DNA from 4 places in the Shewanella alkalitolerans genome. Region 3 is predicted to be linked to each of the others. Evidence: predicted binding sites of a transcription regulator. Region 3 holds the regulator's gene; each other region holds the start of a gene.
What was found. Region 3 encodes LexA, which represses DNA repair genes until DNA is damaged. Its sites were predicted from a motif close to TACTGTATNNNNATACAGTA; they were not measured.
Positions count from the first base shown of each region.

Region 1: a site for LexA is predicted at 3,191-3,210, ahead of recN (DNA repair protein RecN). Genes of this name have one in related genera too.
Region 2: a site for LexA is predicted at 4,031-4,050, ahead of imuA (translesion DNA synthesis-associated protein ImuA). Genes of this name have one in related genera too.
Region 4: a site for LexA is predicted at 2,957-2,976, ahead of K0J45_RS09080 (YebG family protein). Genes of this name have one in related genera too.

Region 1 covers NZ_CP080422.1:1,346,088-1,353,752, reverse strand. Annotated here, with positions in the region: gene barA (two-component sensor histidine kinase BarA) at 1-1,240, shown strand, start outside; gene K0J45_RS05990 (YjaG family protein) at 1,233-1,835, shown strand; gene K0J45_RS05985 (DUF3319 domain-containing protein) at 1,839-2,033, shown strand; gene K0J45_RS05980 (AEC family transporter) at 2,130-3,098, shown strand; gene recN (DNA repair protein RecN) at 3,231-4,892, shown strand; gene K0J45_RS05970 (hypothetical protein) at 5,093-6,298, shown strand; gene K0J45_RS05965 (GFA family protein) at 6,389-6,826, opposite strand; gene K0J45_RS05960 (phosphatidylglycerophosphatase A family protein) at 7,037-7,531, opposite strand; gene thiL (thiamine-phosphate kinase) at 7,534-7,665, opposite strand, start outside.
Region 2 covers NZ_CP080422.1:2,399,800-2,407,464, reverse strand. Annotated here, with positions in the region: gene K0J45_RS10780 (DUF3108 domain-containing protein) at 1-747, opposite strand, end outside; gene K0J45_RS10775 (MGMT family protein) at 795-1,121, opposite strand; gene K0J45_RS10770 (MFS transporter) at 1,488-3,209, opposite strand; gene def (peptide deformylase) at 3,389-3,880, shown strand; gene imuA (translesion DNA synthesis-associated protein ImuA) at 4,226-5,062, shown strand; gene K0J45_RS10755 (Y-family DNA polymerase) at 5,063-7,102, shown strand; gene K0J45_RS10750 (error-prone DNA polymerase) at 7,102-7,665, shown strand, end outside.
Region 3 covers NZ_CP080422.1:133,531-141,195, forward strand. Annotated here, with positions in the region: gene K0J45_RS00615 (cytochrome c oxidase assembly protein) at 1-78, opposite strand, end outside; gene ctaD (cytochrome c oxidase subunit I) at 80-1,690, opposite strand; gene coxB (cytochrome c oxidase subunit II) at 1,700-3,265, opposite strand; gene K0J45_RS00630 (cell division inhibitor SulA) at 3,664-4,173, opposite strand; gene lexA (transcriptional repressor LexA) at 4,170-4,787, opposite strand; gene yrfG (GMP/IMP nucleotidase) at 4,884-5,558, opposite strand; gene nudE (ADP compounds hydrolase NudE) at 5,656-6,201, shown strand; gene cysQ (3'(2'),5'-bisphosphate nucleotidase CysQ) at 6,255-7,067, shown strand; gene K0J45_RS00655 (GNAT family N-acetyltransferase) at 7,060-7,515, shown strand; gene K0J45_RS00660 (TetR/AcrR family transcriptional regulator) at 7,623-7,665, shown strand, end outside.
Region 4 covers NZ_CP080422.1:2,011,148-2,018,812, reverse strand. Annotated here, with positions in the region: gene prc (carboxy terminal-processing peptidase) at 1-1,224, opposite strand, end outside; gene proQ (RNA chaperone ProQ) at 1,256-1,900, opposite strand; gene K0J45_RS09085 (GAF domain-containing protein) at 2,173-2,631, opposite strand; gene K0J45_RS09080 (YebG family protein) at 2,649-2,945, opposite strand; gene K0J45_RS09075 (paraquat-inducible protein A) at 3,190-3,816, shown strand; gene K0J45_RS09070 (paraquat-inducible protein A) at 3,809-4,441, shown strand; gene K0J45_RS09065 (PqiB family protein) at 4,428-7,052, shown strand; gene K0J45_RS09060 (GGDEF domain-containing protein) at 7,210-7,665, shown strand, end outside.

The DNA.
Region 1 (7,665 bases), 1.2 Mb from region 3:
CTTCTGGTTCACCCTGCCCCTCAAGCTGAGTCCCTACCCCATCAGCCAGCCGCTGGAAACCGACAACCTCATCGACAAGACGGTGCTCTTGTTCGAGCCGCGGGAGCTATCACGCAAGGTCCATGAAAGCCTGCTTAGCCACTGGGGCATGCAAAATATCAGTATAACCACTGCCGAAGATCTGGCCCGGGTGGCCGGCGAAGAAGGCCGCCACTTCGACTACGCCATCATCAGCTGCAACGATTTGGCCAGCAGTCCTAACCTGTTAAACGTGCTCAATAAGATAGCCAAGATCAGCGACTACACCCTTTACCTGTGTAGCAGCACAGACAGCGCCGCCAAGATGAGCCTGATCCAGCCCAATGTGGACAAGGTGATGCAGGCGCCGGTGGGCGAGCGCGCCCTGGCCGTCACCCTGATCAATCCTCACCGCGCCCAATATGAGGCCATGCCTTTCCAGGAAGCGGTCAAAGAAACCCAGGAGCGCGAACCCATGAGCGTGCTGGCGGTGGACGATAACCCCGCCAACCTCAAGCTGATTAAGACGCTGCTCAAGGAGCTGGTTACTCAGGTGACGGTCACAGACAACGGCCAGGAGGCGGTGGAGATCGCCAAGGCCAAGAGCTTCGATCTCATCTTCATGGATATTCAGATGCCGGGCACCGACGGCTTTAGCGCCACCAAGCAGATACGTGAGCATTCACTCAATCGCAATACGCCGATTGTCGCCGTGACCGCCCACGCCATCGCTGAGGAGCGCGAGCGCATCGATCAGAGCGGCATGGATGGTTACCTGCCCAAGCCAATCGATGAGGCGGCGCTGAAGAGTGTGATCAGCCGCTGGAAGACCCGGCCGCAGTTTACCCACTTCGACCAGCACACCCTCAATTGGGATCTCTGCCTGACCCAAGCCAACCAGAAAACCAGTCTGGCGCTGGAGATGCTGCAGATGCTGGTCGACTCCCTGCCCGAGACCCGTGAGCACATCTCGGGCGCCCTCGAGCGTCAGGACAGCCAGGCCATGGTCAGTCATGTGCACAAGCTCCACGGCGCCAGCTGCTACTGCGGCGTACCGACCACTCAGCGACTCTGTCGAGAGATTGAACAGTCACTCAAGCAAAATGCCAGTGTCGATCTGGTCGAGCCGGAAATACTTGAGTTACTTGACGAGCTTTCTAAGGTAGAATCGGCCACAAATCAAGTAATAGCCCAGTTATCTATGGATGTGATCGATGAGTAATAAACCCGGGTTTTTCAAGCGCCTCAAGGCCCTCGAACCAGAACAGAAGAAGCTGTTCGCCATCGCCCTTTGCCAACGCATGTACCCTAACTACCAGCTGTTCAGCGAGGTCTGCGAATTTGGCGACCCACAGGTGCTCGATACCGTGCTCAACCTGCTATGGCAATCCATGTACGATCAGAAGCTGAAACTGAATATCGATCTCTACCTCGAGCGACTGGATCTCAACACGCCAGAGCCGAGCGATTTCGACGTCTACGGCGTCTATCCGGCCATGGACGCCGCCGTCGCCCTCACCTCACTGCTTAGCGCCATTCAGAGCAAGGTGGAAGACGACATCACCAACATCAGCAAGCTCTCCTCCGCCACAGTGGCTAACTATATCGAGGCCACACTCGAAGAAGAGATGGATGAAGAAGCACTGGATGATCATATCTTCAATCACGAGGTGATGCAGGAAGAGAAGGCACTTCAGGCATCCTTGCTGGAGATCATCGAAGAGAACCCTAAGATCACCGCCGACTTCGTCAAGGCGCTGCGCAAGGAGTTAGTGCAGACAGGCGTTTCCAACATAGGGATCTCAGTAGGCGCCTAACCAATGCGCAAACTTATCTACCAGGGATTTGTGCTCACCAACCCAGATGGGTTAACAAATACCTGGTGCCTCACCATAGGGGAGCAGCGACGCGTCGGCTCCCTGTTTGAGCTCAGGCGCCAGATCCATTTCTATCAGGAGCTGGGGATATTGCCGCCACCTAAGCCACTCCATCGGCGTTCCGGCCCCAAGCATTAGACTTTAGCGTTATAGGGACGCGGCGGGCAAAGTGATACCCTAACGGCGTATTCGGTTTATCACCGCTCGGATCCAAGCCAAGGAAGTAGTCTCCCTATGTTAACCACTCTCTCGCCACTCTTTGTCGTGTTTGGCATCATGGTCACCGGCTTTATCGTGCAAAAGGCGCGACTACTGCCCGAGGGCAGCGACAACGTCCTCAATCAGTATGTCTATTACATCGCCTTTCCGGCGATTATGATGATAGTGCTGGCCGAGACCCCGATCGAAGAGATCACCAACTGGGGATTTATTGGCGGCTACAGCCTAGCCATGACCCTTATCTACCTGCTGACCGGCCTGCTGTCACTCTGGTTACAGCCCAAGGATAAACCCCTGGCGGCCATTCGCGCCCTCAACACCACCTTTGGTAACACCTCCTTCATCGGCATTCCGCTGATGATGATGCTGTTTCCAGGCGATCAGCTGGCGTTGGCCGCAGCCGCCTTGGCCAGCCTTTTATCGGTAACCGTATTTGCCATAGTGCTGGCCCAGCTGGCGCTGTTTCAGGGACAGACAGACAGCGCACTCAAGACGGTGTTTTTCGCCCTCATTCAAAACCCCATCATACTGGGAAGCCTGGCCGGCGTAGCGATATCTGCCGCCCATATAGAGCTGTACCGCCCCATCGCCGAAATCATCCGGCAATTTGGCATGACCTCCAGCCCCTGCGCCCTGTTTGCCATCGGCATGGTGCTGTGCAAGGCCAATCAGGGGGGCAGAAACGCCGCAGGCATTCAGTCACGCCTTGCCGAGCTGGCCATGCTTAACCTGAGTAAGCTGCTGCTACAACCCCTGCTGGCCTATCTGCTACTGGGCACCTTAGGAGTTAGCGGACAACTGCTACAGATGGGGGTGATTCTGGCCGCCCTGCCTACCGCCGCCAGCGTCTACCTGCTGGCCCACAGATTCAACGTCGGTGCCACCAGTAGCGCCCAAACCATCAGCCTGGGGATAGTGCTCAGCTTTGCCACCATTCCGCTACTGCGCCATTGGCTGGACTCGGGCACCGCAAGCTTTTTATAACGGATAGGCTTGTTTTGTCGGACTGCAGAGCCTAAAACTTATTTTCATGGATAAAAAGCACACAGGTATTTACTGTATAAAAATTCAGTATATACTGTGCATGAATACAGTACTTTGTAAAAGGATGTCATCATGCTTTGTCAGCTCAGCATCAATAACTTTGCCATTGTCCGCTTTTTAGAACTCGACTTTAAGTCTGGGATGACCAGCATCACAGGCGAAACTGGCGCGGGAAAATCGATTGCCATCGATGCCTTAGGCTTGTGCCTGGGCAATCGCGCCGATGCCAATACCGTCAGACCGGGCGCGAGCAAGGCAGAAGTCAGTGCCCGCTTCGCCCTCAACGATATCCCGCTGGCCAAACGTTGGCTAGAAGACAATGACCTTGAGCTAGACGACGAATGTATCCTGCGCCGCACCATAGGCAGTGACGGTCGCTCACGCGCCTACATCAACGGTAACCCTGTGCCCCTCAACCAGATGCGCTCCCTGGGCCAGCTGCTTATCGGCATTCACGGCCAACATGCCCACCACGCCATGTTAAAGAGTGAGCATCAACTTACTCTGCTCGACAGCTATGCCAACCACAAGTTGTTGCTCGAGGCCTGTAGCGCCAGCTACCAGCGCTTCAAGCTGATCCAAAAGGAGCTGAGCCAGCTGCAACAGTCGCAACATGAGCGCATCGCCCGCAAGCAGCTGCTGCAATATCAGGTCGAAGAGCTCGACGAATTCGCCCTGGGCGAAGAAGAGTTCGACGAGATAGAGGCCGAGCATAAGAAACTGGCCAATGGCACGGCCCTGATCCAAGCCTGTCAGCGAACCCTCTACCTGCTGCAGGATAACGAAGAGGGCGCCATAGAATCGCTGCTCAACATGTGTCTGGATCAGGCCCAGGAGCTCGAAGGCTACGACCCTGAGCTGAAAGGGGTGGGCAATATGCTTAACGATGCCCTGATCCAGGTACAGGAGAGTAGCAGTGAGCTGCAACGCTACCTAGATAAGTTGGAGCTGGACCCAGATCATTTTGCCGCCCTGGAGCAACGCCTGTCGAAGATAATGATGCTGGCACGTAAGCACCATGTGAACGCCAAAGATCTCTATCAGCATCATCAGGCACTAAGCCAGGAGCTGAGTGAGCTGGACTCGGATGAGGAGAAGCTCGATGAGATCGCCCAGCAACTCGAGAGCTGCCGCGATAGCTTCATCGCCCACGCCCAGAAGCTCAGCCAGAGCCGTCAGCGTTACGCCAAGGAGCTGGACAAGCAGGTTACCCGCTCTATCCATGAACTCAGCATGCCCAAGGGCAAGTTTATCATCGATGTGCAGTTCAACCCCGAGATGATGTCCCCCAACGGCTGCGATACTGTGGAGTTTCAGGTCACCACCAACCCGGGTCAGCCGCTGCAACCCATCGCCAAGGTAGCTTCGGGCGGCGAGCTGTCGCGTATCGGTCTGGGCATCCAGGTGATCACCGCCAAGAAGGTCGCCACCCCGACCCTCATCTTCGACGAGGTCGACGTTGGGATCTCAGGCCCGACCGCCGCCGTGGTGGGCAAGATGCTGCGCGCCCTGGGCGAATCCACCCAGGTGCTGTGTGTGACCCACCTGCCCCAGGTCGCCGGCAACGGTCATCAGCATATGTTCGTCAACAAGCAGAGCAAGGCGGGGCAAACCGAGACCTCTATGGTGCCGCTGGACAAGGGACAGCGTATCGAAGAGTTGGCGCGCCTGCTTGGTGGCGATGTCATCACCAACAATACCCTGGCCAACGCCAAGGAGTTACTACAGAGCTAAGCCAGATAGATCAAAAATTGGCGATCATTAGGCGGGTTACAAGCAAAGCGCGGCAATATTTTAGCCGTGCTTTTCATTTCATAAGCACCTCTGAGGCGAGCCTATTGCGCCGTGAATATAGCGCTGTTGCACAGCTAAGAGACTCTGATAAACTGAGGCCTTTGCCGTCGACACTAAGTTAAAAGCCACAAGGATTTGAAATGCGACACTTTTTTCGTGCCCTGAAATGGATTTTATTTACCCTGCTATTCATTCCCGTCGGCGGCTATCTCATCTTGCTGCTGATCAATCTGCAAGATAGCGCGCCATCAGCGCAGGCCAGCGCCTTTCTTGAGCAGGTGAACGCCGAAGAGACCGCCTTGAGTCAGCACCTGGAAAACAACCCTTATCTTTACGCCTTTGGCTTTGATGCGCCGAAGGATAATGACCCCATGGCGGTCGGACTTGAACGCTATCAGGCGCTCAGACAACTAGAGGCCATGCAAAGGCCAACACAGACGGCACATGTAAAATTCGAGCGCCCCGAATGGGCTATTCCCAACTGCCTCAAACAAGAAGACTATCTCGATGAGTGTGCTCCCCTATTCGCCGAGCCAGAAACACTTAAGGCCACACTCGATGACTATGCCTGGCTAATTGAGCGCTACCGCACCCTACTCTCCCTCGGTCAATGGCAGGATGATACCCGCTTCAACATGTATAGCGATCTGCTACCCATGCAACATCTGATCGCTGCACAGCAACTGTTTCTTGTCGATGCCTACATCAATGGCACGAATTCAGCCTCCCTCATCACCGCCATAAACAAAGATATGCAGTTCTGGCAGCAGGCCGCGATGCAGATCAACATGCTGGGCAATAAATTCCTCGCCATCTCGGCGCTCAAACAACACATGAAACTGGGTGAGCTGCTTATCAGTCAAATGCGCACAGAGGGTGAGGATACTAGCTTACCTAGCCTCTGGCTGGCCCCTATTCCAGGAGACGTGCTAGCCCTTGATCGAGCCAAACGTGGCGAGTGGCACTTCCTGACTAAGATGACACAATCTTTTGAGGCGGGTGAAAAGGCCGATTTAACCACTAAGGTTATCGAAACCCTGCTCATGCCCCTGTTAAAGCAACAGGATACCGCTAACCGTTATGCAGATATCTTAACCGGCAAGGCAAACATCAAGCAGTGCCCTAACGATCTCTCGCTATCGACCCTGCAAGAGTACGCCTACAATCCCATGGGGAAATTTATCCTCTGCTCTGGCATCTCCTCTTTCGAGAGTTACCAGGCAACGGCTAACAAGGTGGAATCGCTGCGCGCCGAGCTTGTTACCCGCTTAACGACGCCTGCCATCTCGGCAGGGATGGTGACTGAAGTTAATGAAGAAAAACCTAGGGAGAGCTCACCAGAATAACGAGCCTACAGTTTCTTTTTCCGTCATCACAGCTCATCCCCTGACCGGCTTCAGGGGATATAAATGCCAAAAACTTTTTGCTTTAAAATGCTATTCCGGAAGACGATCGAAACCGGGCACAGATGAGAGCTCCTCCCCCCAATTCGCCCGCTCTGCCATAAATAGCTTTGCCGTCGGCGCGATGGACACCTCGACATCCAGACAGCCTGCTGGCACCACGACCAGATTTAACGCCGCCAGCCGATAAGGCATAGGCGAGCCGCACACCTTGCAAAAACATCGCTTGTGCCGAGTATTCGCCACTTGAAAGGTTTGCAACAAAGCCTCGCCACGCCGCCAGACAAGGGCCAAATGATTGGAAAACAGGTTGGCCCCATGCAGCGAGCCGGTGCCTTTCTGACAGCGGTTACAGTGACACAAATAGAAAGCATCGAAACGACCCACTAAGCTAAAAGCCACGCCGCCACAGAGACAGCTGCCACTGAACTCAACGTCCGAGCTGTTTTGATTAGGGCTCGCATCATCCATAACCTGTCTCCTCTTGCCTGAAAGCAATTAAAAGTCAAAACTGAGCATGCAGTCAGCGCAGCAACAAATCAAATTTTCGCTGGTGTGCTAAAAACAAAAATCCCGACTGTCTTGACGCTGTGGCCTTCGACACTCGGGACCTAATTTGAACTAAATTTGAACTTAACTTGAACTCAATTTGAACTTAGTGACAATTGGACAAGCCAATTACTATCCCGCCAGATAGACAATTCCCTGCAGGCACAAAAACGCAAATACGCCGGCGAGCACGTCATCTATCATGATGCCGATACCACCATGCACCTTGGCATCCAGTACCTTGATGGGCCAGGGTTTGAGGATATCGAAGAAGCGAAAGAGCCCGAAGCCAACCGCCACCCAGAGCCAACCTGCGGGGGCGGCGATCAGGGTAATAAGCAGACCCGCCACCTCATCCCAGACGATGGCGCCATGGTCGTGCACCCCCATATCCTTAGAGGCCTTGTCGCAGATATAGAAACCGGCAAGCACGCTAAGGAGTGTCAGCCCCAGATACCAGCCCAGGGGCAACCCGGCCATGAGTAGATAAAGCGGAATTGCCGCCAGGGTACCGAAGGTGCCAGGCGCCTTAGCGGCGAGGCCTGAGCCGAAGCCCAGGGCCAGGAAATGAACAGGGTTTGCCAGAGAAAGCTTTTTAAGAACCGGATCGGTCGACCATAACTGCATGTTTAAAAGTGCTCGAAACCAAAGTGAGACGGTGTGTAGGGCTCGCCATCCTTGATAAGACGTAGCTTATCGCCAGTGGCGATCTGACCAACCTGTGTGAAACTGACGCCGGCATGGGCCAGAGCCGTCTCCAA
Region 2 (7,665 bases), 2.3 Mb from region 3:
TTGATTTGCCTGTTTACTCGCCTGTTTATTGGTCTGCTCGCTGGTTTGCGCCATGGTCGGCTCACTGTACTGATAATTAAGCAGGGTGATATCTAGCTGTTTGCTGCCTTTCTCGAAGTGGGTCAGCCTGATAGGCAGATAACCGAGTTCGGGTGACATCCAGAAAAAGGTTTGGCGTTTATCGTTGTCCCGCACCACCTCTATCTTGACCGTCTCATAGGTGCCGCTCGCGATCACCATGCGCTCCTTGCCGACCACCTTAAAGTCATACTCATCGATCTCGCCGCTCTTGAGCATCTTGTAGTGCAGCTTATTGCTGCCCTTCATGATATCTAGCCTAAACTGCAGCTGAACCATTAGAGGGTCGAAGAGATCCGGGGTATAGGGAAACTTTGCCCGTTCATCCTTGTAGCGGCTGTGCACCAGTTTCTGATCCAGCACATAGGCGGATTGCTCCTGATAGTCGGAGCCGGTGCCGCTGCGGTTATGGGTAAAGCGCATGGGGATAAGCTGCTCTCCCTCCTTGCTGAAGGTGCTGATGACGGTGCGCTTATCCCACAGCATCAAGAGGCTGACGTCGCTGTCGAAACGATATTGGTATAAGTTGTCCTGAGGCGCCGGCAGCTGATAGCGCGCCTTACCCAACTCTATACTGCCGTAGTTCACCTGATACTCGGCCGTGTGGGGGGTCAAGGGGTATTCATCGGCCTGTGCGGTAAGGGCAATGGCACAGAAAGATGAAATCATGAATGCGGATTTGAATATCGACAAGGCCTTCTCCCGGTAACTAAAGGTTAAAAGGGTAATGCAAACACTAGGGTCGCCAGATCCGGCTGCCACTCATACTTGGACAGCTTAACCCTACCTCGGTTCACTTCTATCGCTTCACTTCTTAATCTCTGCATCTGCTCGATAAAATAGGGACTGGTCTCGGGAAAGGCTATTTTGCCTTGGCTGTTGATCACCCTATGCCAGGGAAGCTCCAATGTATCGGGCGCCATCTTGAGGGCGCGGGAGACGTAGCGTGCCCGTCCGGGCAGCCCCGCGAGATCGGCTATCTTGCCATAGGAGCTGACCTTCCCCTCGGGGATCAGGGCAATCACATGCCATATCTTGGCCATGGGCGATAACTGTGTCTGATCCACGCGTTCTCCGTTTTGGCCCTAAGGCTTCTGCATATTAGGTTAGTGATCTATTGCTTAAGCCCAGAGTGCTTAACTTAATGCGTTTAACTTAAGCACGCCTCTGTCCGGCTTAAGGCTATGTTCTGATAGTAAACCAGATTTTTTATAATTTCTAAGGTTAAAGGGGGAGTTAATCTATCCGAGAGCCTGAGCGGCGAGAGAGGTAAGATGGGGGAGGTAGTCGCTTTAGTGCTGGATCGCGCTGCTATGAGTTGCTTGGGATGGAAAGAACAGACAGGTCCTTGTCGCTTGGCCTGTCTGCTCAACTGTCTGCTCACTTGTCTGTGTGACGTGGCGGTATCGCTAGCCTTGTGCGCCCAAGGCGGTTGGCTGAGCCTGTGATAACTCCTGTTTGGCACCAAAGCGATGAAACAGCACCAGGCCTATGGCGGCCAGCAGGCCGAAGCCGCCTATGATGTACCACATCAGGGAGGGCTCACCAGCGCCCTTAGCCACTTCGGCGTAGAGGTAACCCGATAGCGGGCCCGCCAGCAGGAAGCCGATGGCCGATGAGACGAAATAGTAGCCCATAAACATCGCCTTCTTATCCTGGGGCGCGAAGCTGGCCACATATTCCTGGCTCTTAGGGGACGCCACCATCTCGCCGATGGAGAAGACTAAGATAGAGGTGAGCACCATGGCGCCGCCCATGAGTATGCCATGAGCTAGTCCACCTAGCGCCGTACCCAGTGCCAGGATGAGGGTGCCGGCCACCAATACAGGTAGCGGACTGAAGCGCTCGGCAATGCGGCTTACCATCACCTGCATCAGCACGATAGAGAGGAAGTTCAAGCCGATAAGGTATTCGGGGTTCACCTGACGATACTGCTGGGCAAACTGCTGACTATATTGGCTGGCCAGCTCTGGGCTTTGCGCGATTGCGCCAAGGGCTGCGCCCAGCTCCTCCTTTGGGAGCATCACCTTGGCATGTACCAAGTCGAAGTAGGCCTCTGACAGGCTCAGGCTTCCTGCTGTGTAGGCTTTTGCCGCGCTCAGAAGCTCGTCGCTAAGCAGAGTGATATCTACGGGGGCGAAGAAGTCGAGCATTCCGGGCCAGGAGGCGAGCATGGTGACAAGATCTGAGGTATCGACAAAGTCACGGATATAGATGGGCAGGGTGATGAAGATCTGCTGGTAGACCATCCAGAAACCGGAGAGGATAAGCAGGTAGATCACGAAGGGTTTGTTGCCAAGGGCGATCTTCTGCTGATACCAGGGCAGTTGCTTGTCTGACTTGGCCAGCGTGTTCCAGAGAAAATGCAGACTAAACCACACCAGATAGATGGTGAGGCACTGCTCGCCTCTGATCCACTTGGCGCCGTAGGAGAGCAGGATCACTAAGGTGCCGAAAAACAGCAGGGCGAAACGGGCGTTGCCCAGAACCTCTTGGATGTCTCTCAACACCTGAGATAGCGGCTTGCCCCGCTGCTGGTGGGGATCCGTCGGTTCACGATAGAAGAAGGTTGCCGGTATGAAGTTAATGCCTATCCAGATCGCCGACATGATGAAGACCCAGTCCCAGCTGATGGCGCGGACATAACCTGCGATGAAGGGGCCGAGGAAGCCGCCCACATTGACCATCATATAGAAGATGCCAAAACCCAGGCCGCGGTTGGTGTGATCTGTGGTGCGCGCCACAGTGCCAGTCACCACAGGTTTAAAGCAGGCTGCGCCTATGGCGACCCCCATGAAGGCGATGAAGAAGCCGCTAAAGCTGCTCACCTGACCCAGGAGGAAATAGCTGGGGCACATGATGGCGTAGGCGATAAGAAACATCTTACGGTAGCCATAGCGATCGGCCAGGGCGCCGGTAAGCACGGGAAACAGGTAGAGAAAGAAGGGGATCATTCCCTGCAACAGGCCACGCTCCTGTTCGCTAAAGCCTAAGCCGCCTTGGTGAGCAGGAGAGGTCATATAGAGGGAGGAGAGGGTAAAGAAGCCATACCAGGCGAGACGTTCGAAGATCTCCATGGTGTTGGCCACATAAAAGGTACTGGGCAGAGGGGTACGTGTAGGGGTCGTCATTATTATTCTCGTATATTGTATACATTTGTCTGGTCATGCTATCGACTTGGGCGATGAAATACAAGTCGCCGGCAAGGCTTGGCCTGAAGGGAAAACCCGATTGCGGTTGCCTTTAATGTGATTTCGGTCATAATGGCGCCACTTTATATGCCTAATTTGATTAACCAGAACCTGAGACTATGCCTGTACTCGATATATTGACCATTCCCGATGAGCGCCTGAAACGTAAGGCCAAGCCCGTAGAAGACATTGCCGCCGTGCAAGGTTTTATCGATGATCTTATCGAAACCATGTACCACACAGACGATGGCATAGGGCTGGCCGCTACCCAGGTGGGCAGCGAACACGCCATCTTAGTGATTGATCTGTCTGAGGATCGCGATCAGCCCTTGGTGGTGATCAACCCTGAGTTCGTCGAGCGTTCGGGCGAGATCGTCGGCGAGGAGGGATGTCTCTCAATTCCTGGCTACCGCGCCAAGGTGACACGTTTCGAAAAGGTGAAGGTCAAGGCGCTTAACCGTCAGGGTGAGGCCTTTGAGATCGAGAGCGATGACTTCCTGGCAATCGTTCTGCAACACGAGATGGATCATCTCGATGGCAAGGTCTTTATCGAGCATTTGTCGCCCCTCAAGCAGCAGATAGCGCTCAAGAAGGTAAAGAAATATCGCTAATCGATAGCGATAGCCGATAACCCATAACCGATAAAACCACCCTAGGGTGGTTTTTTTGTGTCTGCCTGTCGCCTGTTGGCTCGATGCTTTGAGGTGATCTTCCACTCAAATCTCAGGTTTCTCTGCTTGCGATCTGCCAATTTATAAATATACTGTATTTATATACAGTATTTGCGGTATTTATGTTGAGCGTGACTCGGTGCGTTTGGGATAACGCTAGGTTAAGTCAGGTCTAAGTCCTGGTTTAGGTCTTGGTTTAGGCATTAGTCTTGATGAGGGCTTAGCCTATAGTCCGATTTCCGAGGGGCGCTTAACCGAATCGAACCGAATGAGAGCGGGTGTATCATGGCCTTGGCAGATCTTCAACTTGAACGTTTACTCCAGCGCAGCGATCTCTGGCGCGGCGATGCCTATCATCCCCAACAAATGGGGCTGGATAGCGGCTATCCTGAGTTTAATCGTCATCTGGGACAGGGAGGCTGGCCCAGTCAGGGGCTGTGCGAGATCTTCTGCTCCAGCGAAGGGATCGGCGAGCTGAGCCTGGCGCTGCCTCTGATGCGCCGTCTGATCCCTAGGCAATCGAGGGAGGGAAGTGCTGCCGGGTTGGTGAGTCTGGTGGCGCCGCCTCACGTGCCTTATCCCCAGTCGCTGGCGATGCAGGGGATAGATGTAAGCCGTCTCTTGTGGGTCGATACTCAGACGCCGAAGGAGCAGCTTTGGGCGCTCGAGCAGATCTTAACCAGCGGCGCCTCGCCTCTGGTCTTATGTTGGCTCGAGGATCTCAGTGTCAGTCAGGCCAGGCGTTTGCAGCTTGCTTGCGAGAAGGGCGAGAGCCTGTGTCTCTGTTATCTGCCAAGCAAGCTCAAGGAGCAGGCTCATCCCGTGCCACTGCGGATCGCCTTGCAACCTAGCACTGAAATCAACACAGGAACCAAGATAGAAAGCAGTAGCGAAGCTAACACAAAAATGGGCAACGATAGGCTTCTCGAGACCCAGGTGGATATTCTAAAGCGCCGTGGTGGCTGGCCAGCGCCGCGCTTCTCCTTATCCCTGCTACCCGAGCTACTAGCCCAGAGTCTGATGCTCGATGTGACTAAACAGCAGGAGCAGGATAAGAGATTGGAAAATGAGCTGAATAAGCAGCTGAGCGGTCAGATCTTACAAGGCCCCTGGAGTGCGTAGATGTTGTGGCTGGCGGTCTATTTTCCCCACTGGTTACTCCAGTATCAAAGCTATCATCAAGGCTTGCCCCAGGGCGGCGAGCTGGCCCTCTTTGAGCGTCAGTCGAGTCAGATCTTGATCGCATCGAGTGCCGCGGCTAAGCTGGGCGTGGAGCCGGGGCAGAGCCTGGCTACCGCCCAGGCGCTCTGCCCATCGCTGCAACTGCTGGCCTATGAACCCTCTTTGAGTCAGGAGGCCAGCCATTGGCTGTGCCAGTGGAGTTATGGCTACAGTGCCAGGGTCGTGCCGCCTGTCTGCCCGTTCGAGCAGGCCCAGCAGCATAGGCTAAATAAGCCGAGTAAGTCACATAAAGCAAGCAAATCGAGTCGATCCTATGATGTGCCCAGTGTGGCAGACACCCTACTGCTGGAGGTGGGCTCCATGGCAAAGATCTTCGGCGGCCTGGATAGGCTCATCCGTCAATATCAGAAGAGCGCCCAAGGCTATGGCCTCGAGTGTCAATTTGCCCTGGGGGAGAATGCCTTGCTGGCTCAGTTGGGAGCTAGGCATCTACCGCTCACTCTGCCTGCAGATGTCACCTGTGATAACAAGAGGAACCCGAAAGAAACTCGCGAGTCTAGGTGCACTAAGTTAGGGAACTCTAAGCGAGGGAACTTTAAGCCAGAGAGCCTAGAGTCGGAAATTGGTGCCACAGCATCCACATATCTCGCTAATCGAGAAGTGAGAGAAGCTGCCCTAGAAGAGAAAAATCAAGAAGAGAAAAACCAAGAAGAGAAAGCCCTAGGAGAGAAAGGCCAAGGAGAAGAAACCAAAGCGCAATCGATAGATGAGCAAGCGGGGGCATCTCTGGTTAGTTTACCTCTGATCGCTCTCAAGCAGGTCGCGCCTCTGCCGCTCTCTGTCTTGCCACTGCCTGGGCATGTGCTGCAGTCTTGCGAGAACATGGGGCTTACTCAGGTGCAGGCGCTGCTCGCCTTGCCACTCAAGGAGCTTGGTGAGCGCTTTGGCGAGAGTGTCTTAACCCTGCTGGCTCAGCTCAAGGGGCTGCTGCCTCAGGTACACGAGTTTTACCAGATGCCAGAGTCTTATCGTCACAAGCTTGAATTGCTCTATGAGGTGAGTCATCTCGAAGGCTTGGCCTTTCCCCTCGGGCGCATGCTAGGAACACTATCGGCCTATCTGGTGCAGCGCCAGCAGGCGGTGCTGGCGCTGTCATTAACCTTAGTGTTTCGCGACTTGAGTCTGGTGCCACTGCGCTGCGAGATCCGTTATCCCTTCGCCGAGCATAGGGCAGATGCCTTACTTAAACTCTGCCGTGTGCAGCTAGAGAGTCTCACCCTGGCGGCGCCGGTGATCAGCCTGGCGATTCAGGCCGATACCCTAGTGCCGCTATCGGTGCAGACATCCAATTGGTGGCAGGGCGAGGGTAAGAGTGATGCCAGCATGCGCCTGCTCTCACTGCTTGAGGCGCGTCTAGGTGCGGATAAGGTCAAGGGACTTGAGCACTGCAGTCACCATCTGCCGGAGCTGAGCTGGCAGAGCCGCTCGCTTTCTCAGAGCCGAGCCTCTCAAAGCCGCTCGGGCGCTTTGGGGGGTAAGCGATCGAATCAAGCCGTTTCTCAAAGCGCTTCCCGTCAAAACACTTCTTGTCAAAGTATTTCTAGTCAAAGCGTTTCTACTCGAGGTGCTTCCAGCCAAAAGTTTGAAAGCCAAGCGCTTGAGCGCCAAGCGTATGATCGGTGCGCCGAGCCGAGGGCAAGCTATCAGGGCAAGACTCGGGCGCTGAGCGAGGAGGCAACCTTATTTGCAGATCTGTTTCATGGCCTGTGCGATGGCCGCATCCGCCCTAATTGGTTACTGCGCCAGCCCGAACCGTTGGCGCCGGAGTCGGTGAGCCTGCTTAAGGGGCCGGAGCGGCTGCACAGTCCCTGGTCGGCGGCCTCGCCGCGGGATTATTACCTTGCCCGTATGCATCAGGGGGGGCTCTGCTGGGTATTTCGCTCGCCTGAGGGGTTATTCCTACAGGGATGGTTTGGCTAATGTACAGCGAATTACAGTACGCCGAATTGCACGTCCTCTCGAACTACAGCTTCTTGCGCGGGGCTTCCCATCCTCACGAGCTGGTGGAGCAGGCTAAGCGCCTTGGCTATCAGGCATTGGCGCTGACCGACGAATGCTCCTTTGCCGGTGTGGTCAAGGCCCATGAGGCGGCCAAGCGCTGCGATCTTAAGCTGATCCTGGGCGCCGAGTTTCATCTCGATGAGGGGCTGTTCGTGCTGCTGGCGCCTTGCCGTTTGGCCTATGGTGAGATCAGCGCCCTGATCACCAACGCCAGGCGAAGCCAGGGCAAGGGTGAGTACCGAGTGAGCCTGGAGGCCATCTTGGCTCAGCAGGAGAGCCTGCTGCTATGGCACCCGCCCACGCTGGCGCAGTTCAGGCAGGCTGGCGAAGCAAGGAGTGGCGAGGCAAGGAGTGATGATGCAAGGAGTGGCTTGGCCGTAAACGATACGGCAGAGAGTGATACGGCAGGGAACCATGCTGCACAGAGTGATAGGCCTAATCTGTTGTCCCGTTATCGTGAGCACATAGTGAGCATCGCCTCA
Region 3 (7,665 bases):
GAAGCCGAACATGCCCACGCAACCTAACAGCAATAGGCCGATCAGCTTACGGTTGGAGTACGCCTTAGTGTCCGTCATGCTATTTCACCTCGGGTGGTGTCGAGAATGAGTGGTAGGGCGCCGGACTCGGCAATGTCCACTCCAGTCCCTCGGCGCCATCCCATGGCTTGCTGGGTGCCGGCTCGCCGCCGCGGATGCACTTGATCACCACCACCAGGAAGATCAGCTGTGACAGGCCGAAGGCGAAGCCGCCGATAGAGACTATCTGGTTGACGTCGGCAAACTGAATCGAGTAGTCCGGAATGCGTCGCGGCATGCCCGCCAGCCCCAGGAAGTGCATGGGGAAGAAGAGCACGTTCACCGAGATCACCGAGCACCAGAAATGCAGCTTGCCTAGCTTCTCGCTGTACATATGCCCAGTCCACTTAGGTAGCCAGTAGTAGGCCGCCGCCATGATGGAGAAGATAGCCCCTGAGACCAATACATAGTGGAAGTGGGCCACGACGAAGTAGGTGTCGTGGTACTGGAAATCCACCGGCGTGATGGCCAGCATCAGCCCAGAAAAGCCACCTATGGTGAAGAGTATGATAAAGGCCAGCGCAAACAGCATGGGCGTCTCGAAGGTGAGCGAGCCGCGCCAGAGGGTGGCGACCCAGTTAAATACCTTCACCCCTGTCGGCACGGCGATCAACATGGTGCAGTACATGAAGAAGAGCTCAGCGAACACAGGCATACCTGTGGTAAACATGTGGTGTGCCCAGACCAGGAAGGAGAGGATCGCGATACTGGCGGTGGCGTATACCATGGAGGAGTAGCCAAACAGCTTCTTGCGGCTGAAGGCCGGTACTATGGCGGAGATGATGCCGAAGGACGGCAAGATCATGATGTAGACCTCGGGATGGCCGAAGAACCAGAAGATATGCTGGAACATCACAGGGTCACCACCACCGGCGGCATCGAAGAAGCTGGTGCCGAAGAACTTGTCGGTCAGTACCATGGTCACCGTACCTGCGAGTACCGGCATCACGGCGATCAGCAGAAAGGCGGTGATCAACCAGGTCCAGACGAACAGTGGCAACTTCATCCAGCTCATGCCGGGAGCGCGCATGTTGACTATGGTCACGATCACGTTGATGGCGCCCATGATGGAGCTGATACCCATGATGTGTACCGAGAAGACAAACAGCGCCGTGCTATCCGGGCTATAGGCCGTCGACAGCGGGGCGTAGAAGGTCCAACCAAAGTTAGGCCCGCCACCCTCCATAAACAGCGAACTGAGCAGGATCGCAAAGGCGAAGGGCAAGATCCAGAAACTCCAGTTGTTCATCCGCGGAAGGGCCATGTCTGGCGCGCCTATCATCATAGGGATCAGCCAGTTGGCGAGGCCGGTAAAGGCCGGCATCACGGCGCCAAACACCATGATGAGGCCGTGAACCGTGGTCATCTGATTGAAGAAGTTGGGCTCCACCAGTTGCAGACCCGGCTGGAACAGCTCGGCACGGATCACCATGGCCATGGCGCCGCCGGTCAAGAACATGATGAAACTGAACCAGAGATACAGGGTGCCAATATCTTTATGGTTGGTGGTAAACAGCCAACGTTTTATACCCGTCGGGTGCTCCTCATGGTGGGTCGAATGTTCGCCAATATGAGTGGCATCCATATCTGCTTCACGCGTAATTGCATTCATAATGCCTCCCTATTGACCCTGTTGATTGACGTCTGTTGCCTGAACCATGTCGCCTGTGTTGTTACCCCAGGCGTTACGCTCATAGGTGATCACAGAGGCGATTTCCTGTGGCGTTAACTGACTGGCGAAAGCCTGCATGGCGGTGCCAGGCTTACCGTGAAGCACTATGTCTAGGTGATTCTCAACTGGTCCTGTGGCGATGGCGCTGCCTTTTAGGGCGGGGAAGGCGCCGGGTAATCCCATGCCGGTGGCCTGATGACAGGCGGCGCAGTGGCCGAGATATACCCTTTCACCCTTGGCCATCAGCTCGTCCATGGTCAGATCGTCTAACACAGGTGCTTGAGATTCCTCGGCGGCGGAGCTTGCTGCCGCACTCGATTCGGCTGCCGGGGTAGGCACAGATTGAACCGCTTCGGCAGCTGTATCTGCTCCTGTATTAGCCCCGTTCGATGCGCCTGAGTTTGCCTGGTTGACATCGGCTGCCTGCACCGTATCGCCCGTGTCGTTACCCCAGGCGTTTCGCTCGAAGGTAACCACTGCGGCAATCTCTGTGGCGGTGAGCTGCTGGGCGAAGGCCTGCATCGCTGTGCCGGAGCGGCCGTGTAGCACCACATCTAGGTGATCGGCAACAGGGCCCTTGATGATTGGGCTGCCTATGAGTGACGGGAAGACGCCAGGTAAGCCGGCACCATTTGGCTGGTGGCAGGCGGCGCAGCGCGCCATATAGACCTGTTCGCCCTGAGCCATCAGCTCTTCTTTCGACAGGGTTTTCGACAGTGCGGCCTGCGCCTCGGCGGCGGCCGCGCTGGCCTGTGCCTCCTGCTCGACAATCCAGTTGTCGAAATCGGCCTCGGAAAGCACCTGCACTACGATCGGCATGAAGCCGTGATCCTTACCGCAAAGTTCGGCGCACTGGCCACGGTAGATGCCTGGCTTGTCGATGCGGGTCCAGGCCTCGTTGATAAAGCCGGGATTAGCATCCTTCTTCACTGCGAAGGCCGGCACCCACCAGGAGTGGATCACATCTTCCGAGGTCATCAGGAAGCGTATCTTACGATTAACCGGCAATACCAGTGGCTTGTCGACCTCAAGCAGATAGTGTTCGCCTTTGGTCTCCTTGCCCTCTATCTGTTCTCTGGGAGTCGCCAGCAGGCTGTAGTAGCTGATGTCTTGATCAAAATAGCTGTAGTGCCATTTCCATTGGGAGCCAGTGATCTTGATGGTGAGATCGGCATTGCTGGGATCTTCCATGGCGATGAGGGTCTTGGTGGCTGGGATGGCCATGAGGATCAAGATGACAAAGGGGACGAGCGTCCAGGCGATCTCTACCTTAGTGCTCTCATGAAAGTTTGCCGCGACGGCACCCTTAGAGCGCCTATGGTTGATGATGGCGTAGATCATCACCCCAAAGACGACTAGGCCTATGGCACAACAGATATAGAGAATCGTCATATGAAGGCTAAACACCTTATTGCTGATCTCTGTGACCCCTGATGTCATATTCAGGGGCATATCTGCTGCGAGTATGGTGGGCGTAAATAGCAACGCCAGCAAACAACACAACACTTGCTTCACTAGACTTCTCCTCTGTCAATTGCGAAGGCAACTACAAAGAAGAGCCACACAGTATGTCTCGGCTCTATGCAAACTCTTCAGTTCCCAAAAAAGCAACGATGACTTCAAAGTGCGTCGGTGGTGAATCTCTTGTTCTGCTGGTGGTGACCACGCTTGCACTTACGGCTGAATATATCAGACCAATTTCAGCTTCTGTGGGCGAGGTATTACAGGTTCATTTTCGCCGCTCAAGCCGACAACCAAATTGTGCGATATAACAAATAATCGTTGATATCTCTTACTAACTTAATGGCTGTTTAAATATTGATCAAGATCACTTTTATTTTATTTTGCTAAACAAAACAGACACAAAAACGCCCCTTGCGGGGCGTCTGTATGGAAAGGTAGAGCGCGGAATATCAGTGTATTGAACCGAACAGACTCAAGGTCTGGCCGCCGAGATCCTCTTGGGGAAAAGGGTTGGCAGGTAAGTGACCGTTCGCATCTTCGATCACCACTCCCAGGGCGCGGGTATTCTTGGCAACTATCTGTAGGCGACGACTGTCACGGGCATCCAGGGTTTGTGCCCAGCAGATCACCGCACTGGATGTACCACTTGTGAGGGCTTTTTCCATCGCCCACAGGGTTTCGACCTCATCTTTGCTGTGTACCAGTAGGATGCGATCCATACGCACACCGCCGTCGGCCAGCATCTGCTTGTAGCCTATGTTAGGTGGGCTGATCAACACCACCCATTGCCCCTGCTGACTGAGTCTGGCTAGCTCCGGGGTGAGGGCCTGCAGCTCTTGCTTGCCCTGGGTCGAACTTGCCGTAGTCGAGATAGTGTTGCCATCGCCGCGCTTTAGTGAGCTGTCGAGATCGACCCACAGCCCTGGATGGCGTGGCGCCATGCCCATTAGGTTGTTCATTGCCAGTCTCCATTTCGAATCACGCCGACGGCCAGGCCTTCGATGCTCAGGCTCTGGGTGGTGAGATCCACCACGATAGGGGAGTACTCTTCATTCTCAGCATGCAGGTAGACGGTACTGCCACGTTTCTCGAAGCGTTTAACCGTTACATCATCTTCCACGCGGGCCACGACTATCTGGCCGTTTCTTGCCTGTTCTACCTTATGTACCGCCAGTAGGTCGCCCTCGAGAATACCTATATCTTTCATACTGTCCCCCCTGACGCGCAGCAGAAAATCGGCGCTGGGGCGGAACATGCTAGGGTCAACCTGATAGTGTTGCTCCACATGCTCCTGGGCCAGGATGGGCTCACCGGCGGCTACCTGACCTATAAGGGGCAGGCCGAGATCTTCTGGCTCTTCCTCTTGGGTCAGCTTGATGCCACGTGAGGTGCCGGGCATGATTTCGATGCAGCCTTTCTTTGCCAGGGCCTTGAGGTGTTCCTCGGCGGCGTTGGCACTCTTAAAGCCTAATCGACGCGCAATCTCGGCACGGGTAGGCGGCATGCCCGTGTCGGCAATATTGCGTTTTATCAGATCTAAAATCTCGGCTTGTCTCGGGGTTAAGGGTCTCATGATTAATCCTGTCTTTCCATACAGTACCTGTCAGTATATACAGTATTTTATACAGTGCAAGTATTAACCAGATTTTCTCCCAATCCCATCAAGCGATTAGCCGAGTCTGGCCTTTTCAAGGGAGAGCAGCAGATGATGATAATCGTCGATGGCCGGGAAGTCGGCAAACTGTTTGTGAGGCTTCTGGCTGTCGGGATTCTTGATCCCCAGCTGGTAGCCGACGCCGGCCTGCTTGGCTGCCTGCAGTATGGGCTCGCTGTCGTCGATAAACAGGCAGCGGCTGGGATCCAGGGAATACTGATTAAACAGGTGGCGCCAAAATTGTGGGTGTTCCTTGGGATAGCCGGTGGCGTGACTCGAGAGCATCTCATCGAGCCCGTTAGCCAGATCTGTATGCTCGAGTTTCAGTGCCAGGCTGTGGGGATGGGCGTTGGTGACCAAGATGCGCCGCTTGCTGTGTCTGGCCAGTGCAGTGAGAAAGGGCATGCTGTCCTGACGCAGCTGGATCCTGTCCACCAGAGTGTGGTGCAAAGCCAGGATGTCTAAACCCAGCTCCTGTTGCCAATATTCCAGGCAATACCACTCCAGGGTGCCGAACACCTTGGCGTAGGCATCCTCCACCAGTTGTTGGGCGTCGGCCTTTGGGATCTGCCTTTGTTCACACAAGGCCTGAGGCACCAGGCTAAGCCAGAAATGGTTGTCGAAATGCAGATCCAACAGGGTGCCGTCCATATCCAGCAGCACGGTATCTATCTTATTCCAGGGAAACATAAAGCGAGTAAAAAAATTCCTTGGTTTGAGTTGTGGATTAGGCCCATCATAGTAAGATTGAGTGGTTAAGCAAACGCCATTTTTATCAGGAAGTTTCATGCCGGACAAAAAGCCGCAGATCCTACATGCCGAAGTTGTTGCCCAGAGCCGTCTGTTTCAGATAGAGCAGGTGCATTTAAAATTTTCGAACCAGGTTGAGCGCCAGTATGAGCGCATGAAGGGCAACGCCCGTGGCGCCGTGATGGTGGTGCCTGTGCATGGCGAGGAGCTATTGCTGGGACGCGAATATGCGGCGGGCACCCACAGCTATGAGCTGGGTTTCCCCAAGGGCCTGGTGGATCCCGGCGAGACCCATGCTGAGGCGGCCAACCGTGAGCTGCAGGAAGAGATAGGTTTTGGTGCGCGTAAGTTGACCCATCTGATGGAGTTGAGCCTGGCGCCAGGCTACTTTGCCAGCAAGATGCAGATCTTCGTCGCCGAAGATCTGTATGAGAGTCGATTGCAGGGTGACGAGCCCGAACCCATAGAGGTGGTACGCTGGCCATTGAGCCAGTGGTCTGAGCTGTTATTAGAAGATGATTTTTCCGAATCTCGAAGCGTTAGCGCCTTGTTTTTGGCACAGAAACATCTAAAACTAAAGTAGTTAAACCGAATTATCATATTAGGCATTGCCAGATGTAGGCTGTTGGAGTTGTGATGAAGCCAGAAGAGTATGTTGAGCAGGCGATTTCGATTGCCATCGAGGCGGGTGAGGCCATCAAAGGGATCTACCTCGAGGGCAGTTTTGACAAAGAGGTGAAATCCGACAATACCCCGGTAACCTCTGCCGATATCGCGGCCCACAAGATCATCTCTTCTCAGCTAAGCAGCCTTACCCCTGAGATCCCTGTCCTCTCTGAAGAAGATGCCGATATTCCTTTCTCCGAGCGCGCCGATTGGCAGCGTTACTGGTTGGTAGACCCTCTCGATGGCACGGGTGAGTTTATCGCCGGTAGCGGCGACTTCTCGGTGATCATCGCCCTGGTCGAGCACAATCGTCCCATCATGGGAATCGTCTATGTGCCCATGACGGGTGTGGTTTACTATGCCGTGGCAGGCCTGGGTGCCTACAAGCGTAGCAGCAAGGGCGAGGTGCGTATCGCCAGCAAGCAGCTGACCAAAGACGATGAGCCCTGCCTGCGTCTGGCGGTGAGCCGCCGTCAGGATCCTCAATCTGTGTTGAAGCTTTTCAATCATCCTAAGCACTGTGAACTCGTGGTGCTGGGCGGTGCGGCGCTAAAGAGCTGCCTGGTGGCAGAGGGCCGCGCCGACTGCTATGTGCGCATTGGCCCAACCGGCGAGTGGGACACAGGTGCGGCGCAGATCATCATCGAAGAGGCCGGTGGCCAGGTGATGGATCTCGAGTTGCAGCCGTTGAGCTACAACGAGCGCGAATCACTAGAGAACCCCAACTTCATCGTCGTGGGCTCGACTTACCTGCCATGGGATGAGCTGTTAACCGGTGAATAATCCTAATCTTATCAGTGTCGAGGCGGCTTGTAAGACTCAGCTGCCGGCGATCTATCGTCTCGAGCAGGGGCTCTTTGGCGACCATGCCTACCCGGATTTTTTCTTTCGTCAGAGCTTCGATTGCTGGCCGAGCGGGCTGCTTGTCGCCTGCGATAACGCTGAACGCCTGCTCGGTTACATCTTGCTGGCAAGGAGTGAACAGGCCGACTGTGCCTGGATCCTCTCTGTGGCCGTCGACGATGCCGCTCAGGGTCGGGGCATAGGCAGGCGCCTGATCACCGAGTCTCTGAGTGCGCTGCCAGATGGTGTGGCTCAGGTGAAACTCACAGTTGCGCCGGAGAATCCCGCAAGACACCTCTATGCTAAGCTGGGCTTTGTCGAACAGGAGTTGGAAGCCGATTATTTCGGCCCGGGCGAAGACAGGATCCTCATGATACTCCAGCGATAAAATCCTACCTATTAACTACCCGGTGAAAAATAATCTTATTGTGAACATTGTTTTTTATTTTGCTTGCTGGTAACTTGTGCACAAATTGACAGCGCGATGGAGCCGAGATGGCAAGACGCAAAGAACATACTCATGATGAGATTCGGGCGA
Region 4 (7,665 bases), 1.9 Mb from region 3:
GGTTAATGCGCCGCCACCATTACCTCTAAGGTCGATGACCACACCTTCAACCTTGGCCTCTTTTAGCTTAACCAACTCTTTGGTGACATCTTGAGACAGGTTCATATAGAAACCTGGGATCTTAATCACCCCGACCTTGCGGCCGGCGTAATCACCGGTTTCCGGCTCGATCACCTCAGAGGTCGCGGCGCGATCCTCTAGGCGGATCTTGTCACGGACTATGGTCACGTCGATTGGCTTGGCAGAAGAGCCGCCCTTCTTAGGCAGGATCTGCAGCACAACCTTGCTGCCCTTAGGCCCCTTGATCAGCTCGACCACATCATCCAGTCGCCAGCCGATCACATCGACTATCTCTTTACCTTCCTGGCCGACACCCACGATACGATCTTCCGGCGCCAGCTTTTCGCTGTTGGCCGCAGGGCCGCCAGCAACCAGGCTCTTAATCACTGTGTAGTCATCATCCATCTGCAACACGGCGCCTATGCCCTCAAGGCTCAGGTTCATCTCCATCTGGAAACGCTCGGCGTTGCGCGGTGAAAGGTAGCTGGTGTGTGGCTCGACGCTACGAGAGAAGGCGTTCATCACACCCTGGAAAACATCTTCACTCTTAGTCTGGCTCAAACGCTTGATGGCATTGTTGTAGCGCTTATCGAGCACCTTAACAATTTCATCCCAGTTCTTACCGGTCAGCTTGAGGTTTAACGCATCGTACTTGACCCGTTGACGCCACAGCTCGTTGAGCTCGGCTTCATCTTTTGGCCAGGCGGCATCGTCTCTGTCGTATTGATAACTGTCGCCGGGGACGTTAAAGTCCATCTCCTGGTCGAGCAGGGATAAGGCGTAGGCAAAACGGTCATAGCGGCGCTGCTGCACCAGATCGAACATCTTGTAGGCGGCAGTGAGATCGCCGCTCTTCAACATGTCGTCGAATTGGGTCGCATAGGGCTTGAAACTGTCGATATCACTCTGAAGTAAGACATTGCGGCGATAATCGAGCTGCTTAAGATAGCGATCGAACACCTGCTCTGAGAAGGCGTCGTCCAGATCGAATCTATGATAATGGGCGCGAGTGAACAGACCCGTCACTCGCTTACTCGCTACTTTATGTTGCGGCTCTTGCGTTAGAGAGGGCAACTCGCTAGATGGAATACTGGGCGTCAGTGCCCATGCCGAGAATCCTACAAAGATGCTGGCAATGGATGCTGCCAGAGTGAGTTTTCGCATCAACAAGTTACTCCTTTTAAACGATGAACAGTTATAACAGGATATGCTCTACCGGGACTTTTACCGTTAATCCTGAATCTAACTGCACTTGAACATCTTCTTTCTTGATGTCCAGGACAACACCTGCAACAGGCGATTTACCTAGTTTGACACTCACGCGTTGATTTGGTTTCAACTCAGTCAGTGTTGCCGGGGTTAAATCCTTTGCTTCAACCTGTGGCTTAGCCGCTTTAGGCGCTGGTTTGCTACTACGCTTAGGCAGTGGCTTCTTGAAGGCTTTCTTCTCAGGCTTAGGACCAGACTTGTCTGTTTTCTCTGCTGCCGCTTTCGCCGCACGCTTTGCCTTAGCCTTCTCTTGGCTCTCCTTCAGTGTAGCCTGTGCATGGTCGATATGCTCTTGTTCCAGCTCGCCACACTCGTTGCCGTCAAGATCGACACGCTGTGCCCCAGCCTTAACCCCTTTCAGGTAACGCCAGCTACTGGTGTAACGGCGTAAGGCGATTCTTAATTGCGTTTTACTGACTTTAGAATCATCAGCTAACCTTTCAGCCAAGTCTTGAAACAATCCTATTTTTAGAGGCTTAGTTTCACCTTCAGCGATAAAGCATAAAGGAAATGTTTCATATAAATACGCAAGAATTGCGTTGGTGTCGGTCAACTTTTCTGTTGATTCCATCATTACTTCCACAGTTTAAAAGGGACTATCACCTCGCCGGGTTAACGTCGGCACTGGCGTGTCGTTCATATTGGTTAGACATCGGGTCGCTTATTTGCCCCTGGGCGGCGACCACACAATCCAACATACCTTATCAATTACAGTCAATAAACGCCATGTATTCATTTCAACTAATGAAAAATGTCACGGCGTGTTTTTGAATTCATCAAGCGGCCTATTATAAGGGCGCGCCAGACGAAAGCGACCATCAATTATGCAAAATTGGTTGTAGTTTAAGCAAATAAAGCCTTTTCCAGACTTTTTACGCAGGACTCTAGCCCCAATTGATCCGCCTCGTCGAAACGAGAGAATGAGGGGCTATCGATATCGAGCACGCCGATCACCTGACCCTCGCGGCGCAGCGGGATAACAATTTCCGAGTTACTGGCGGCATCACAGGCGATGTGGCCGTCGAAGGCATGGACATCGGCGATGCGCTGGGTGGTGTTATTCTGGGCCGCGGTGCCGCAAACCCCTTTACCCATTGGGATGCGGGTACAGGCCACTTTCCCCTGGAAGGGACCCAGAACCAGTTGTTCACCTTGCAGCACATAAAAGCCAACCCAGTTAATATCATCCAGATGCTCGTTGAGCAACGCCGAGAAGTTCGCCATCGCAGTAACGAGATTATCTTCGCCGCTAAACAGGGCTTCAACTTGACGGGTAAGCGTCGTATAACAAGGTGTACTCATACAAATTTCCTAACAATTTATGTTTTCGTTTCAGCTTTTGATTCTGCTTTTTTCGCAGGTTTCTTAGCCGGTGCAGCCTTTGTCACTGCGCCACCTTTTAAGAGCCCCATGAGCTGATCTTTATGTTCTGCCATGTAGAAACAGAGTTGTTCCAATGCATTTTCATCTAAGCCTAAATCAACTTGCTCGATAAAAGGAAGAAGATTATCCGCGATATCGAGCATCTTATCGTAGGCATCCGCCTCCTTCTTAGATGTGAATGTCATCTTCTCCACCCCTTCTCTGACTACGACAAATTTCGTTATAACTGCCATATCCGCCCTCACACTGTTTTTATATACAGTTGTAGAATCTCATAAATACAACTTCTTATGCAAGTCTCAAACTTTATCTGTTAGAATCTGCGCAACTATAAGCTCCGGAATTGGGAGCCAACTTATTAGGTATTTCAATAGATTGACTATAGTAATATCTTATAGGCAATAGATTACTGGTCTATATCAAGAAATTAGCACTCTTGCTATGACCTTAGATGACAGGAAGCGCCCCAGAACAGATATGAAAACAGAGGTGTTAGATAAGAGTATCGTTCTCTGCCGTGCTTGCGATCTGGTCGTGAGAAAACGCGCTTTGCCAACGGGTGTGCGGGCCCTCTGCCCTCGCTGCCACACTAACCTCTATGATACCCCTTACTGCTCGCTCAACGGCATGTTGGCCCTGTGTATCACGGCGCTGGTGCTCTATTTTCCCGCCAACTTTTTCCCAGTGCTTGAGATGCACTTTCTGGGCAGTATTCGCACCACCACCATAGCCGGCGGCGCCATGGCCGTTGCCTCACAGGGTTATTGGGTGGTTGGCATTGCCGTGTTAGTGGCGGCAGTGATCGCTCCCGGCCTGCTTATTCTGTCGATTCTGACCCAGGTGCTGATCGTCAAATACCGACTCAAGGTGCCCTTCTTTCGCAACATCTATAAGAAGCTACTGAAACAGCACAGCTTATTGGCCCAGCTCTCCATGCTGGAGATCTATATGATCAGCATCTTCGTCTCGGTATTTCAGCTCTCAGATTACACCGACCTCTACTTTGGCATCGGCACCTTCTGTTTCACCATGCTGTTTATCATGGTGATCTTCATGCAGCGGGAATATGACATAGAACATATGTGGGGCGTACTGGATGAGTAAGCTCAGCAGGCCTCCCCAGGGCGAATCATTGGGGTTGACCAACTGCCCTACCTGCAAGTTCCTCTGCCATCTCGAGCAGGGTAACTGTCCGCGCTGCGGACAAGCGGTGCAGAGCCGGGATCGCACCAGCGTACAGAAGAGCTGGGCGCTACTGATCACCGCCGCCATCTTGCTGTTTCCGGCCAACCTCTACCCCATCACTATCATGACAAGTCAGGGGCAGGTACGCCAGGACACCATCTTCAGCGGCATCAATCATCTGGTGCACCTAGACCTATTACCTATTGCCATTATTCTGTTTACCGCCAGTATCTTAGTGCCTATGTTGAAGATTTTTGGGCTGGCGCTCTATCTGACGGCGATCAGCTATCGCCTGCCGATCTCGAAAAAGACACTCATGGCCGGCTTTCATATCATCGAATGGATAGGCCGCTGGTCCATGCTGGATCTGTTTGTGATCTCCATTACCGCGGCGCTCATAAACATGGGACAGATTTGGGATGCCAAACCGGCACCGGCGGCCACCGCCTTCGCCTTGGTGATCCTGCTGACACAGCTGGCGGCAAAAGTATTAGACACGCGTTTACTCTGGGACCGATTGGAATCGAAAGATGACACAAATTGAAACACCAAAAGTCGTTAAGAAAAAACTCTTCTCTCCCATCTGGCTACTTCCCCTGATCGCCCTGGCACTCGGTGCTTGGCTGGGCATCAAGAGTATTCGCGAATCCGGCGTCGAGGTGCGCATTCATTTCCCCAGCGCCACGGGGATCGACGTGGGTAAGACGCTGGTCAGATACCAGGGCCTCACCGTGGGTAAGGTGGTAGATATCAGTATCGACGACCAGCTCCAGGGCGTTTACGTAGATCTGCTGATGGACTACCGCTCGACGCCCTTCCTGCGCGATGAAACCAAGTTTTGGCTGGTGACCCCTAAGGCCTCGATCACCGGCGTCGAGGGGCTGGACGCCCTATTCTCGGGCAACTATATCGCCATTCAGCCTGGCGAGGGGGACTACAAGAACGAATTTACCGCCGAAGATCAGGCGCCGCCCGTGGCACCTGGCTCAGACGGTTTGATGATAGAACTCACCAGCGCATCCCTCGGCTCATTAGATGTGGGCTCTCAGGTGTTTTACCGTCAGATCCCGGTCGGCAAAATAGTCAGCTACCGCCTGGTGAACGACGACAGCATCCTCTTCAATGCGTATATAGAGAAGAAGTATGCCCATCTGGTGAAGCAAGACTCACGCTTCTGGAACGTCTCTGGCCTGGCGCTGGACGCCTCGCTCTCAGGCATCAAGGTCAAGACAGAGAGCCTGTCGGCCATCCTCGCCGGCGGCGTCAGCTTCTCATCCCAGGGCAGCAGCGAACAAGCCAGCGTCAATCAGACCTTCACCATCTTCGAAGATAAGGAACATGCCCTCGGTGGCATCACCTTTAGCCTCACGGCCAACGATGCCGATAGCCTGAGCACGGGCGCCGACATCGTCTATCGCGGCATCAGTATCGGCCAGATCACCCAGACTCACCTGACTGAAGCGGGCGTCAGCTTCGATGCCAGCATCGCCACCCAATATGCCGAGCTATTAGGCACAGACAGCCAATTCTGGCTAGAGGGCGCTGATCTTTCCCTCAGCGGCATCAAGCATGCCAGCCGTTTGGTGACCGGTAATGTGGTGGCCTTTCTACCCGGCAGCGGCGAGCACCAGACCAGCTATCCGCTGCTGGCCAAGGCGCCAAAGCACTCACAAACGCCACTCATGCTAAGCCTAAGCGCCGAGGAGAACCCGGGGATCAACGCCGGCGCCGAAGTGCGCTTTAAGCAGCTGCCCATAGGTCAGGTAGATAACGTCGAGTTTAAGCCTGACTATTCGGGTCTTGCCTACCGCATCCAGATCTGGCCAGAGTTTGCCAAGCTTATCCATCAGGGGAGCTACTTCGTTGCCGAGTCTGCTCTGGCCATCGACGCTTCACTTGATGGCGTGAGCGTAAACACGAGGGATCTGACCACGCTCACCAAGGGCGCCATCAGCCTGGTGCAGGGCCGCAGCAAGAAGACCGCTAATCCTAGCCAATCGCTGCCGCTGTTTGCCAACACTAAGCAGGCAGAAGGCTATCTCGCCAAGCAGAATCGTCTCAAGATAGTGCTTGGCAGCCCAGATGGTGCCGGACTCGCCGCCCACTCCCCCATCTACTACAAGAAGATGCAGATCGGTGAGGTGCAGGGAGTCAACTGGCGCGCCAGCAGCGAAGACTTTGCCATCGAGCTGGGTATCGACAAGCAGTTCGCCTCTCTGGTTAAGCCAAGCACCATCTTCTGGCGTAACAGTGCGCTGAGCGTCGATGCCAGCCTCAACGGCGTCAAGGTTGACGTGGCGCCGCTGGAAGGCGCATTAAAGGGTAGCGTCTCCCTTGGACTGCTGGAACAAGACGATATCGGCAATCAGAGCCACCTCTATGGCTCAGAGACTTTGGCCCGCACCAAGGCAACTCCCATCAGCATAGTGTTCGATGCCAGCACCCGCCTGAGCAGCCACGCGCCGATACGCTATCAGGGCCACCAGATAGGCGAAGTCGAGCGAGTCAAGCTGTCACAGGACTTACGCAGCGTCAGCGTGGATGCCTACCTCTATGGCGACTACGCCGCGCCTTTCTTGGTCGACGACGCCCAATATTTTATCGTCGATGCTAACATCTCGCTTTCCGGCGTCACCGCTGCCGAAACCCTGATCACTGGCCCCTATGTGTCTGTGCTACCGGGCCAGAGTGGCAATCAGGTGCATGACTTTATGGGCAGCGTCGAATCGCCCACCCTGCTCAGTCAAGATGCCCTCACCTTCACCCTGGTGGATGACAACCTGGGCTCGGTCAAGATAGGCACGCCTATCATCTTCCGCGGCATTAAGATTGGCGAAGTCAAACAGGTGCAACTCTCGCCCACCGGTACTCAGGTAGAGATGACGGCGCAGATTGCCAAGGACTATAGCCACCTGGTGAATCAGAGCAGTCAGTTCTGGGATCTCTCCGGCATCAAGGTCGATCTCGGCCTCTTCTCCGGCGCGCAGATAGAAACCGGCTCCCTTGAGACCATTATCGCCGGCGGCATAGGTGTGGCGACTCAATCGGCGACCACAGAGCAAAATCGCATCGGTCAGCATCAGGTATTTAGTCTGCAGAGCAAACTGGATCCTAATTGGCTAAAATGGGCGCCAAATCAACAAAGTCTTAATTAAGGCTCTCTAGTATAGAAAGGCAGGGCGTCACTTTGGTGGCTATGCTTTAATTAGCGACCGCTTAAGGGGCGTCATCTGCCAACGGCAAGACATTGCACCACTTAGCGCCCCCTTGATCTACTTGGCGCAAACGAGACCACGTTTTTCTGGAGTCGATATGAGCAAAGATTTGCTGCGCGAAGCCGCAATCAATCTCAAGAGAGCCGTCCCCTTGATGTTAAAGCATCAGATCCCGACGACCCCCACCAACTATGCCCTCTGGTACGCCTACGTAGGTCAACAAAATCCAGAACTCATCACCAAGATGGACAGGATAGTCAATGAGTACAACACCTGTCCGCCGGTCACCGCCGAGCTGCTATACCGCGAACATATTGCCGATCCCAGCGAGGTCAATGTGCTCAACATGCGCCAGAATCTCGAGGCCATGACCATAGAGCTGTCGCAATCGATCAAGGATACCAACCAGGACGCCACCGTCTTTCAGCAGCGGGTGGACAGCAACTTCAATCGCCTCAATCGCATCGAGGAGGAGGGCCTGAGCCTGGAGAAGGTGTTGGGACTGGTGCGGGATCTGGTGAAGGAGTCAGACGATATTCGCCAAAGTACCGAA